DNA from 4 places in the Kurthia sp. Dielmo genome. Region 1 is predicted to be linked to each of the others. Evidence: riboswitches for the same ligand, from Rfam matches in the RefSeq annotation. Region 1 holds a riboswitch; each other region holds the start of a gene.
The links. A riboswitch is a leader RNA that binds a small molecule or an ion and turns the genes downstream of it on or off. The one in region 1 is predicted to bind cobalamin.
Positions count from the first base shown of each region.

Region 1 (3,128 bases):
TATTCCCTACAACGACATAAGCAGCACCGATATTTTTCCGAATGCTTTCCGCTATCGGTTGGATGGCTTTACTCGGATCTTTATCATCAAATGCGTCAATAATATCATCCGTATCTGCTACGAGATGAGCTGCTTGGAGTGCTTGCTTCGCAATTTGTTTATTTGTCGTTTCTTCGATATGATGTTCAAGTAAGACAAGGAAAATGCCACAAATAAGGAAAATGATTGTACTGAAGTAAAGAATCATTTTTGTTTGAAATTTCATATAAATCACCACGCAATCGCCTTCGTTCCTTCTATTATAAGCGGTTTTGGTCATTTAGCGAAGGGTATAGAATTACAGAAAAAAGATTTTTATGCATTATAGGAGGAATTAGATGAAAATTTTTAGAAGTAGTGAATCATATGATAAAGTAGGGCAACGTATTGAGTTTCGTTCACAGTGGCCAGGGATTGCTGAGGGGGATAAAGAGCAAGAAGATTATGCTTTTGGCCCATTACAATCTTTTGATCATGCCATTATTCGAAAAGGAACATTAATTAAAATGCATGAGCATAAAAATGATGAGATTGTTAGCTATCTTGTAAAGGGTGAATTTGTCCATGAAGATTCGCATGGCTCATATGAAACAATTCGTGAAAATCGCTATATGTTAATGAGTGCGGGAGAAAGCTTCTTCCATCAAGAAGGTACGCCACATATGGACGCGGAAATGCTACAAATTTTTGTGCGTCCGCGTGAAGTTGATTTGCCACCAGAAGTTCATTTTGCACAATATGAGCCACAACAAGGCTTTCGTTTAATTGCAGCTCCTAGCGATGCACCATTATTGATTCGCCAAAATGTCCATATTTATGACCTTCATGGTAAGGCTGGTGAAAGCTATGCGTTTCCAGCATATGAAGATTATGCAACGTGTATTTATGTGTTTGCTGGAGCAATTTGAGTAAATGCAGAAATATTAACGAAACGTGATGGTGCTACCGGAAATGATTTAACAGAATTGACGTTTACAGAAGATGGGCTAGTGCTGGCATTTTTAGTTGATTTAGAGGCATCTATGACGAAAGAAGGGCCGTTTAGTGGACGTAATCGACCAACTGATAAAATTGTGAGTCGTATGTGGTCAGATGTGAAAAAGGATGTTGACTGATTATTCAAAATACGATAGAGTGAAGGTAACTACATAAAGCATTAGGTGCTCTAGTAATAGAGAGAATAGGGAATAAAGTGCAAAACTTTAGCGGTCCCGCCACTGTAACAGCGAATGGTCGTAAAGGATGCCACTGATTTTTTCGGGAAGGCTTACGACTATCTTGACCTGAAGCCAGGAGACCTGCCTAACGCTGTATACGTACGTATAGACGATGGAAAAGTCTGTAGTTTATTTGTAATGCAAATAAACTACAGGCTTTTTGTTTTGTGTAGACAACGAGGAGGAAGAACAGATGTCATTATTACAACAAACAATTGAACAAATTACCGCAACAACAAAGGCGAATTACGATAAAGCGGAGAACTATATCGATTCGCTTGCAAAACCACCAAAAAGTTTAGGAAAGCTAGAGCGTATTGCGGCAAAACTAGCGGCAATCCACGATGGAGAATTCCCAACAATTCATAAAAAAGCGGTTATTGTCTGTGCAGGAGATCATGGAGTATGCGATGAGGGTGTTACAACCAATCCGCAATCTGTAACGGTTTTTCAAACATTAGGCTTTCCTAAAGGGACAACAGGGGTATGTGCTCTTGCAAAATCGGTAGGGGCAGAAGTTGTGGCGGTAGATGTTGGTGTGCTAGAAGATTTACCAGCAGATTCAGGTGTGATCTTGAAAAAAGTTAAATATGGTACAGATAATATGGCGAAGGGCCCTGCGATGAGTCGAGATGAAGCCATTCGTTCGATAGAAGTTGGAATTGAAGTAGCAACACAGCAAATTAAGAATGGGGTAAACTTGTTAGCAACTGGGGAAATGGGTATTGGTAACACGACACCAAGTGCAGCAATTTTATCCGTGTTAGAGGATTGTGACCCGCTTGAAGTAACAGGTTTTGGTGCAGGTGTTGGAGAAGGTGGTATCGCTTATAAAGCGGAAGTTATTCGCAAAGCAATTGCACTAAATCAACCTAATCGTGACGATATTATTGATGTGTTGGCCAAAGTAGGCGGTCTTGAAATTAGTGCAATGGCAGGAGTTACCCTAGCTGCAGCGGCAAATCGAGTACCACTTGTCGTGGATGGCTATATTTCAACCGTAGCTGCATTAATCGCAGCGGAACTAAATCCACATGTACAAGACTATGTGTTAGCATCACATGCCTCTGAAGAACCGGGGGCTAAAATTGCAGCAGCGCGTCTCGATATTGAACCAATGTTACATATGAATATGCGCTTAGGTGAAGGATCCGGTGCTGTTTTAGCATTCCCAATTATTGAAGCGGCATTATCTATGGCGACAACTATGGTTACATTAGAGCAAGCTGCATCAATTATTCAACCAAAGGTCTAGAGTTTGAGTGAAAAGTCTCGTTTTATACGAGGCTTTTTTTATTACCTTAATTCCTAATGTACGAACAAGTTATGGGTTTCTTTTTTCATTCTATTATTTTTAGAATTTTCTGACTTATTACATAATTGAGCTAATTTAACTAAGTTTTTGAACTCAAATTTTATTTTTTACGTTTCGTTATAAAAATAAGAGGAAAATATGACTATACGAGAAAAGCTTTTTTGTATTAAATGAAATTAAATAAACCTTTTTTCGTGGTAGAAAGCTTATTTTTATGTTTTTTGATGAATTTAATAATAGAAAGGAGAAAGGCTGATGAGGAAACCGCTAGTAGAAAGATTTTTGATTGCGCTTGCAGCGACGTTTGTATTTGTGTCTCCAACGATGAATTCAATTGCTGTAACAGAAGGTACGACAACAGACAGTGGACAGTCTAAGGTTACAAATCAAGATTCTAGCGAGCAACCAAAAGTTTCAGAAGACAAGGGTCAAACAAAAGAGCAACCTACAACACAAACACCCGATTCAAAGGGAACAACCAGTTCATCAGATGATGCTACACAGCAACCTGCAGCACAAACACCACCTGCATCGAATGATTCGTCAACGAAAGACAA
Region 1 is NZ_HE578959.1:393,618-396,745, reverse strand. Features, by position in the region: gene KTHG_RS13065 (ATP-binding protein) at 1-265, opposite strand, end outside; gene KTHG_RS13060 (pirin family protein) at 378-947, shown strand; gene KTHG_RS21300 (hypothetical protein) at 1,005-1,154, shown strand; cobalamin riboswitch at 1,181-1,359, shown strand; gene cobT (nicotinate-nucleotide--dimethylbenzimidazole phosphoribosyltransferase) at 1,450-2,511, shown strand; gene KTHG_RS13050 (SpaA isopeptide-forming pilin-related protein) at 2,827-3,128, shown strand, end outside.

Region 2 (3,128 bases), on a different contig from region 1:
CTTCTTGTGCTTGCTCTTCTGTACATTCCGTTGCTTGTTGAATAATGCGTACGGCACGAACACGTAGCTTTTCATTGGTTGGCTGTACATCGACCATTAAGTTGTTGTACACCTTACCGATGCCAATCATTGAAGCGGTCGACAACATATTTAGTACAAGTTTCTGGGCGGTACCAGCTTTTAGACGTGTCGAGCCTGTTAATACTTCAGCGCCAACAATGACCTCGATGGCAATATTAGCAAATGCGCTAATTTCCGCATCTTGGTTACAAGAAAGGGCAATCGTTTCAGCACCTACCTCATTAGCATACGTTAATGCGCCAATGACATACGGTGTACGACCACTTGCTGCAATGCCGACAACCACATCTTCTTTTGTCAGGGAAAGCGCTGTTAAATCTTGCTGACCGAGTGTAGGTGAATCTTCTGCACCCTCGACTGCGCGGTACATAGCACGGTCACCACCTGCGATAACACCTACGACCTTTTCAGGTGGTACGCCAAACGTTGGCACACATTCAACCGCATCAAGCACGCCTAAGCGGCCACTCGTACCAGCACCAATGTAAATAAGGCGACCATTTTTTTTGAAGCGCGCGATAATTGCATCAACGGCCTTCGCAATCGTTGGCACGATTTGCTCGATTGCCTTTGGTACAACGGCATCTTCTTCATTCATTAAGCGAATGACTTGCTCTGTCGACAGCGTATCTAAGTTCATCGAGCGCTCATTACGTTTTTCTGTCGTTAATTTGTTTAAATCCATTCGATAACCTCCAGTTGTAGTGCTTGATTGGCACCAATCAATTTTAATAATGGAATGTCGGCTTTTGTGACATAACCAATAGTGTTGACGCGAGCATCGCTTGCTAATGGATTTTTCACGAGCTGTACCTCACCCTCATAGCGCCCGAATTGTTCATTATCAATTGTCACAGCACCAATCGGTCGAGTTGTAATAACCCCCGGCTTGACATGTCGCTTCGTTTGGCGAGACTCCAAAAAGCGAATAACATCCGCGGCGCAGTCAGGGCGATTATGAAATCGTGTCGCATGTAAATCCTCATACGTACGCTCAAGTGAGGTGTGCAGTAAAATCGTTTGTTGCTGTATAAACAGTTCAAATTGTTTTAGACTGACATCATTTAAGCTGTAATCGCCAACAAGAACGAGGTCTACCTGTTCAAAAATATCTAAATAAGAAGCAAACGGTGAAAAATGGCGATGCTTCTCGAGTGTGGGCAAGCCTTCAAAAAGCGGTGCGCGGTATTCATCTCCAGGAATAAAAGCAGCTACTGGGATGTCGTACTGTTTAAAAAGATCATTTTGTTGCTTGAAAAATTCTTCACTTAAGCCCGTTGAGACATGTGGATAATAATTGTGCCAGGCAGCAAGGCGAGATGCTGGCACATTTATGAGCAATTGCTCTAGTTCCTTCCGCGTTACCGTACTAGCGTTTAAAATGATATGAAAAGCCGTAGAAAGTGATATCATCTGCTCAATAGAGAAGCCGTCGTCTAAACGTAGTTGATGTACACCGAATGCTTGTAGCTTTTCGATTGGGAATTGCTCGAAAAGTGCAGGATGAATGTCCACCGTTAAACGTAAATGATTAACTGCACATAATTCACCTAGCCGGGCTAAATGAGCTTCGGTTACATCAGGAAGCTGAAGTGATGTGAAAACATCACTAAAGCCAGCATCTGTCATGTTATGCATGTAAGTAGCATCTATATTATTTAAAAAAACAGAAAACCCTAACATGAATGTAACCCCTTTCATTTATTTACAAATAGTGTAATCTAAAAGTAATAAAATTTCAAATTTTATTTAAAATATTTTTTAAAAAGAAATTAAATTACATTTTTAAATAAAATAAATGAAAAATTGGTGCGTAATTACATGAAAATGACGCACTATTCCGAATATGCTTTCTTAACGTCTCGAAGTTTTGTATAATAGGGGCAATTAAACACACAGAGATAGTAGGGGAAATGAGTGAAAATCTCATGCGGTCCCGCCACTGTAATGAAGTAATTCGAAGCCAGATTACCTACTATTTTTTTGAATGTGCTACGAGGATAGTCAACTTTTAGGGGGCTTCTGTATGTACAGGGGCCTTTTTATGTTCTCGGGAAATGAGAGGAGAATGGATTTTGAAAAAATGGATGTCATGGGGTTCCGCATTAGCGGTCTCAGCAATGTTATTATCAGGCTGCGGTACAGCAGATCAGACAAATGACAAGGAAAAAACAACACAGTCAGCGCAGCAAAATGCGTACCCATTAACAGTGAAGGATGCGACAGGTAAAGAAATTAGCATTAAGCAAGAGCCTTCAAAAATTATTACATTATCACCAAGCATTACGGAATCATTATTCGCACTTGACTTAGGAGATAAGGTGACAGGTGTTACAACGAATGATGATTATCCGAAAGAAGCGACTAAAAAAACAATGGTTGGCGATATGAATCCAAATATCGAAAAAATCATTTCGTTAGAACCTGATTTCGTGTTAATTGATGCGTCATCATTAGGTACGGCTGAAGCAGGATTAGAACAGTTGCGTGATGCAGGAATCACTGTATTTGTTGTGCCAACAGCAAATTCATTTGATGAAACGTATGCCAATATCGAACTAATCGGTAAGGTGACAAATAAAGAAGCTGAAGCGAAAAAAATTGTTGCAGATATGCAGAAAAAAGTAGCGGATGTACAACAGAAAATTAAAGATGCCAATGTGAAAGAACGTTCTGTATTTGTCGAAACATCAGATGCACCAGATATTTATACAGCGGGTAATAACTCGTATATGCAAGAAATGTTCGACTTAATTGGTGCGAATAATATTGCTAAAGATGGCGGCGAAAATTGGTATAAAATCGACCCAGAAGCGATTGTAAAAGGCAACCCAGATGTCATTATCGTGAAGTATGATTACGTACCAAATATCATGAAGAAAATTAAAAAACGTGATGGCTTTGATACCATTACAGCGGTGAAAGAAGACCAAATTGTGCAAGTCGATGACAATTTAACAAGTCGTACAGGTCCACGTTTAGCAGATGGCTTAGAAGAAATCGCGAAAGCTGTCTATCCTGAGGCATTTAAATAATGAAAAAACATG
Region 2 is NZ_HE578956.1:118,355-121,482, forward strand. Features, by position in the region: gene murQ (N-acetylmuramic acid 6-phosphate etherase) at 1-766, opposite strand, end outside; gene KTHG_RS01045 (MupG family TIM beta-alpha barrel fold protein) at 757-1,764, opposite strand; adenosylcobalamin (AdoCbl) riboswitch at 1,967-2,098, shown strand; gene KTHG_RS01050 (ABC transporter substrate-binding protein) at 2,157-3,116, shown strand; gene KTHG_RS01055 (FecCD family ABC transporter permease) at 3,116-3,128, shown strand, end outside.
Region 2: another riboswitch for cobalamin. It lies ahead of KTHG_RS01050 (ABC transporter substrate-binding protein); the one in region 1 lies ahead of cobT (nicotinate-nucleotide--dimethylbenzimidazole phosphoribosyltransferase).

Region 3 (3,128 bases), on a different contig from region 1:
AACTCAATTGAAACGCTTGGATTTGTATCAGAAAATTGCTGCGCCATTAAGGCCATTCGTTCCATTAAGATGCCTGTAAATAAGAAATATGGTAACATAATGACTTGTTTTGCACCTTGCTCTAGACAGATTTGCATGCCTTGCTCCACAGTTGGTGTTGTTACACCCATAAAAGCACATTCTACAGTTGAAACAGTCAGCTGTGCTTGTAAAATCGATGCGATGTTATAGAAATCCATTTTAGCATCTTCGTCACTGCTACCACGACCGATCAATAAAATTGCCGTATCTTTATGAGGAATCGACACATCAAATTGAATTTCTTCTAAACGAGCCTTTAAAATATCAATAATTGCTTGGTGAATACCGATTGTTTGGCCATACGTAAAACGAATTTCTGGGAACTGCGCCTTTGCCTCTTCAATTTCTGCTGGGATATGTAATTTAGAATGCCCGGCATGTAATAAAATAATTGGAATCACATGGATTTCAACCGCTCCCTGTTCAATACACGCTTGAATACCGTCCTCAATATTAGGATTCGCAAATTCTAAAAAGCATGTCTCTACTAATAAATTGGCATCAATCGCTGGCTTCATTTGACGAATAAATGAACGCACTTCTTCATTCCCCGCTTCTAGTCTGCTACCATGCCCAACAAATAATACCGCTGTCTTTTTTGTGGCGCGCTTTTTACGATATTTTTCAATGCCTTTAATATGCCCTTCTTGACGCACGCGTTCGCCATTTACCATTTCATAAATAATCGCCTCACGCGCTACATTACCTTGCACAATACTACGCGCCGTTTGCTCCTGCTGCACAGAATACCAAGTACCTTTTGGATAATCAATTACGACACATTTATCTTTACAACGTCCATTACAGCGTGTCCGTGACGTATGAATAACCTCATCTAATTTTAGTGTACGAATTTCATCACGAATTTGTTGCGTGACATCTTCTGCGCCAGCTCCCATACAAGTAGCTCCGTTACAAATCATTAAATGACGCTCCATTTTCGTTAAATTCCACGTTGTCATGCTAACTCCCCCTCATGTTGTTGATTCCCACACAGAGGATAGAAAGCATAAAAAAAGACACTTTCCCCTATAAAAAGTGCACTAAAAAAACGCAAATAACCTTTGCTTATTCCGCACCTATCCTCGTAGGGTGAATCATCGAAGATTAAATGGTAGGTCTCCTGGCTTCTCTTCAACGTACTTTACACCTTCCCGTTTACACAGTGGTTTTTGTAAAGCACTCCAAGTTACAGTTGCGGGACAGCATCGGTTTTTCACCGATTTCCCTATTAAGCTAAGAATTAGCGCCATTCATCATATTGAATTGCTTTCATTTTAGCATTAAATTTTGAAAAATCAAATAGCTTTATAAAAAAAGAGAGGCTATTCGCCTCCCTCCTGCTGTGCTAATTCAATAGTATGTCGCTTGAAAAAACCGATGCCAAATGCGATAGCTTGCAGGCTAAAGAAAATCATTTCATTGACGAACCAGCCATTTGTATAGCTATTCCATATAGGAAAATTAAAAATAAGCGAACCCTTATCAGCGATACCACCACCAAAGGCAGTCAAATCCGCCTGTACTTGTGTGTATTCTAGATATGTACTAAGTGCCAAAATAACGCATAACACGACGATATAGCTTACAATTTGTTGTCCCTTCGCTTGCACAAAATAACGGGCGCCAATGACAAAGCTAATGAATAAACTAATCAGTAAAAATGGAATAACAAAGACAAGCGGAATAAATGCTGGATTTATATTTTTTAATGTCTCATCCGGCGCTAATGTAAAATAATAGCGCACAACAAAGACACCAAATAATGAGATTGCTAATGAAATATACCACGCTAATTTACTCAAAAAATCACCCTCCATTGTTCATTATAAAAGAACTAGCTGAAAAAAAATAGCGCAAGCACAGCTTTCCTCCGCACTTGCGCTATCATTACATCGTTAATTGCTGCAATGTTTGTAATTGCACAGTTAATCGTATAAAAAGTTCATTTTGCTCGATGGCTTCATTGCGCTCCTTTAGTAGCTTTAAGTAGCTACATAATGCATACGTAAATGCATCGATAAACGCTAACTTCGGCAGCATCGTACGCTTTAACGTTTTTAATGTATCCGGATCAAAATTACGAAACTCCAGGACGCGCCCTAAAAAAATCACATCATAGGATTTTGATGTACTATACGTATGAAAGGTTTGTGGCTCATCTGTATGCAAAGCATTTATTAAAGACTTTGCAATATCCTCTATTAGAATACCATGATTAACATTTGACTCAATCGATAGTTTTCGATTGCCTTCTAGTAAGACATCAAATTGACCACCTCGCCAAAAAAACTGATTAAACTCACCCTTTTCAATAAGTTCATCATCGTGAAACACCGTCCAGATAATACGCATTGTATCCCTCCTATGCTTCATATACGAGCAATGAAGCCGTGAATAATGTTAAAAAGATTAGCTCTACAAACAGCGTAATAAAATCCCATTTCGTTGTACGTAGTTTTTCCATTGGCATCCATAGCACGTACAGACGCCCGATTATAAGCAATGCACATAATGCTAGCATCCAACTGTAGGGATATAGCAAATAGGCATAAAAATAAATACCAAATTTCAAACAAAATTCAACCACAATACGGAGAAAGTGATGTTGTCGTAAAGAGGTGTAAAGTATCCCAAGGAGGGGCTGTTTCACCTGCTCCCCATATAATACCGCCTTGTACCGTTTATACTGAAGCAATCCATCAATGCTTACAATGATGAGCATGATACAATACAAAAATACAAAAAATACCGGTTGTGTCATCGTCATGTAAATCATTCCCATCTATCATTGATTGCATTTATTATACCGAATTTCGCCAAATTTACTATAGCTTCAAATAATGTTCGATTTTTCGTTTTCTTGAAGTCTTGTAGTATACTGAAAAAAAGGAATGAATTTGTAGAGGAGCTGTTAAAATGAACTACGTTGTCAATGCCGTTACACAAGATATTCATACCATTACACTCAATGCAAAGGACGGCGCTAATATTGTGCTTACAAACGCTGGAGCTGCTATCGTTGCGCTATGGGTGCCTGATAAAGA
Region 3 is NZ_HE578957.1:78,594-81,721, reverse strand. Features, by position in the region: gene KTHG_RS05340 (CbiX/SirB N-terminal domain-containing protein) at 1-1,043, opposite strand, end outside; cobalamin riboswitch at 1,178-1,350, opposite strand; gene KTHG_RS05335 (hypothetical protein) at 1,407-1,886, opposite strand; gene KTHG_RS05330 (hypothetical protein) at 1,972-2,436, opposite strand; gene KTHG_RS05320 (aldose epimerase family protein) at 3,001-3,128, shown strand, end outside.
Region 3: another riboswitch for cobalamin. It lies ahead of KTHG_RS05340 (CbiX/SirB N-terminal domain-containing protein); the one in region 1 lies ahead of cobT (nicotinate-nucleotide--dimethylbenzimidazole phosphoribosyltransferase).

Region 4 (3,128 bases), 290 kb from region 1:
CATTGGCGCAAGCCAGTCGACATCACCGTAAATAATTGGCGGCTTAACACAGCGCGAGCCATACGACACAACCCATGCAAATTTAGTGAACGCAAAGCCAGCTAATTTTTCACCAAAGTATTCAACCATGTCCGTACGTTCAAATTCACCATGTACAAGAACATCTAAATCAATTTCTTCTTGTAAGGCAATCCAGCGCAATGTTTCAGCATCTAGTTTTGCTTCATATGCCGCGTCGTCTAAATCGCCACGTCGCCAGGCAGCACGCCATGAACGGACTTCTTTTGATTGTGGGAAGCTGCCAATTGTTGTCGTTGGGAATAATGGTAAATGAAGTGCCTGTTGTTGTAATGCAAGACGTTCTGTAAATGGGACGGTACGCTTGAAATCTTTCTCTTCTAACTTAGCAAGTGCTGTAGACACGCTTTCATTTTGACGACTTGCATGATTTTTTAATGCTTCAATGCGCTTCATGCTAGCAGATACCGCCGTTGGTGTTGGCCACTCACCACTTTCGATATAGCCACTTACTTCGACAAGTTCACCTAATTTTTCATCACTGAATGCGAGTGCATCTTTTAGTGTATCGAAGAGCGTTGTTTCATTCGCAACGGTCACCGGGCAGTGCTGCAAGCTACAAGAGGGTTGCAGCCAAATAGCTTGTGGCGATACAAGTGTTTGAACGGCTTGTACATCTTGTGCAACTTCCTGTAAATTACTTGCCCAAATATCACGACCATTAACCACGCCAAGTGCTAATGTTTTTTGTGCTGGGAAGCCATGCTGACGAAGCGCGGCTAAATTTTCTTTTTTGCCATGGATTAAATCTAATCCGACACCAGCCACTGGTAAATTCGTGATGCGTTCAAAATCTGTTAACGCTTCGAAATAGGTTGTCAGCATCACTTTTGCTTGTGGCACAGCCTCGACAAGTTGTGTATAAATAACTTCTGCTAAGCGACAATCTTCCTCTGATAGGGCAGTAGTCAAAATCGGCTCCTCTAATTGAATCCACTCTGCTCCAACATCTACAAGTTGCTGTAAAACCTGTGCGTAAAGAGGCAGTAGCTCCAATAAATAGTGGGCAAGTTCTTTATCACGATAGCCTTTCGTTAATTTAGAGAAGGTCATTGGCCCGATTAGTGTTGGTTTCACGTCAATATCAACCGCTTCTTTTGCCTCTAAGAACCAATCTACATAATGATTATGATTTAATTTCAGTGTCGCGCCCTCGTATTCGGGAACGATGTAGTGATAATTAGTATTGAACCATTTTGTCATTTCGCAAGCGACCGTGTCAGTCGTACCGCGAGCCATCGCATAATATGTAGTAAGAGAAGGTTCATCTTCTAGTGAGCGATAACGAGATGGGATTAAGTTAAAAAGAAATGCAAGATCGAGCATACGGTCATACATCGTAAAATCACCAGATGTTACTTGCGTTAGGCCGAGTTTTTGTTGCTTTTTTAAATGGGTAATGCGTAATTTTTTCCACTCTGCTTGTAATGTATCTTCGCTAATCGCTTGTTTCCAAAATTTTTCTACGAGACGTTTCCATTCACGGTTTTCTCCGATATACGGGTAACCAATTGTTGTTGTAATCATGTATATTCCTCCTTTGGTGTATTACATAACTCCAAATAAAAAAGCTATTTCAATTAAGAAATAGCGGAAGAATCTATGCATTATTAAAAAAGTCGACTCCTTTTGACCGACCATCGCACAGAACACCGCCCATCTCCACGTGAGCCTTTGGTGTGTACTCAAAACAGGCAGGTCTCCTGACTTATCATCAACATGCTTAAAGCCTTCCCATTTACACAGTGGCGAATTTTTAAGCACTCCGAATTACAGTTGCGGGACAGCGATGGATTCACACCATACTTCCCTTTTAAGCATGTTCTCACATGCACCGGTTTGTAACACGTTATGTAATTGAACAATACTATAGCATATATTTTTCAGAAAATAAAATATATTTTGAAAATGAGCAGAATTTTACTTAAAACCATCTAAAACAATACGAGATGAATTATTTGATGTTATACTGTAAGAAAACATCGCTACACCCAATAATTTATACATAAAACGTAGTGTGCGAAAAACTTAGGTATATAGTATAACGCCAGATAATGGGCTGTTTTTAAATACTTATAGAAGAAATTAGGAGGGATACAATGACGATTCTACTAGTGGATGACAACAAGGTAAATCTATTTGTCATGGAGAAAATTTTAAAAAGTGCTGGGTACGATAATTGTGTATCTCTGACATCGGCTCAGGCACTGTATGATTATTTGAAAATTGATGAACTAAAGTATAAGCCCGATTCAGTGGATCTAATTTTACTAGACATTATGATGCCAGAGATTGATGGTATCGAAGCGTGTCGGACGATTCGTCGTGATGAGCGTTATAAAAATATTCAAATTTTATTTACAACTGCACTTGATGATAAGAAAAAATTATCAGAAGCACTTGGCGCTGGTGGTAATGATTATATTACAAAACCAATTAACAAAACTGAATTACTAGCGCGCATGGATGTGGCGCTCCGTTTAAAACAAGAGCTGGATTGGCATATGATTCATGATGAAAAGATTGAAAATGAATTAAATTTAGCAGCACATGTGCAGCGCAGTTTATTAAGTGAACCTTTTACTGATGACAAGCTTGCTGTACAAGTGGCGTATAAACCGTCATTTAATTTAGCTGGGGACATGTATTACTGGGAACAAATAGATGAGGATCGCTATGCCGTAATGTTATTTGACATGATGGGGCATGGTATTTCGGCTTCCCTCGTTTGTATGTTTATTTCATCTGCGCTACGTGATAGTGTGAAAAAACGTGTAAAGCCGGCTGAAGTGATGATCGAATTAAATCGCTATATGTCCTTATTACATACAGATAAAGAAAAAATTCCATACTACTTTACAGGTGTTTATATGCTAATTAATACGAAGGAAAAAACGATTGAGTATGTCAATGCAGGGCATCCGCATGGCTATGTGTGGCTGAATGAAGAAGAACTTGTACATTTGAACAACAATTCCTGTGCAATTGGCTTTTTCGATGATATTGATGTGAAATCACAAACGATTTCATACGAAAGCTCGGCGCAAATT
Region 4 is NZ_HE578959.1:99,791-102,918, forward strand. Features, by position in the region: gene metE (5-methyltetrahydropteroyltriglutamate--homocysteine S-methyltransferase) at 1-1,605, opposite strand, end outside; cobalamin riboswitch at 1,755-1,932, opposite strand; gene KTHG_RS11765 (SpoIIE family protein phosphatase) at 2,178-3,128, shown strand, end outside.
Region 4: another riboswitch for cobalamin. It lies ahead of metE (5-methyltetrahydropteroyltriglutamate--homocysteine S-methyltransferase); the one in region 1 lies ahead of cobT (nicotinate-nucleotide--dimethylbenzimidazole phosphoribosyltransferase).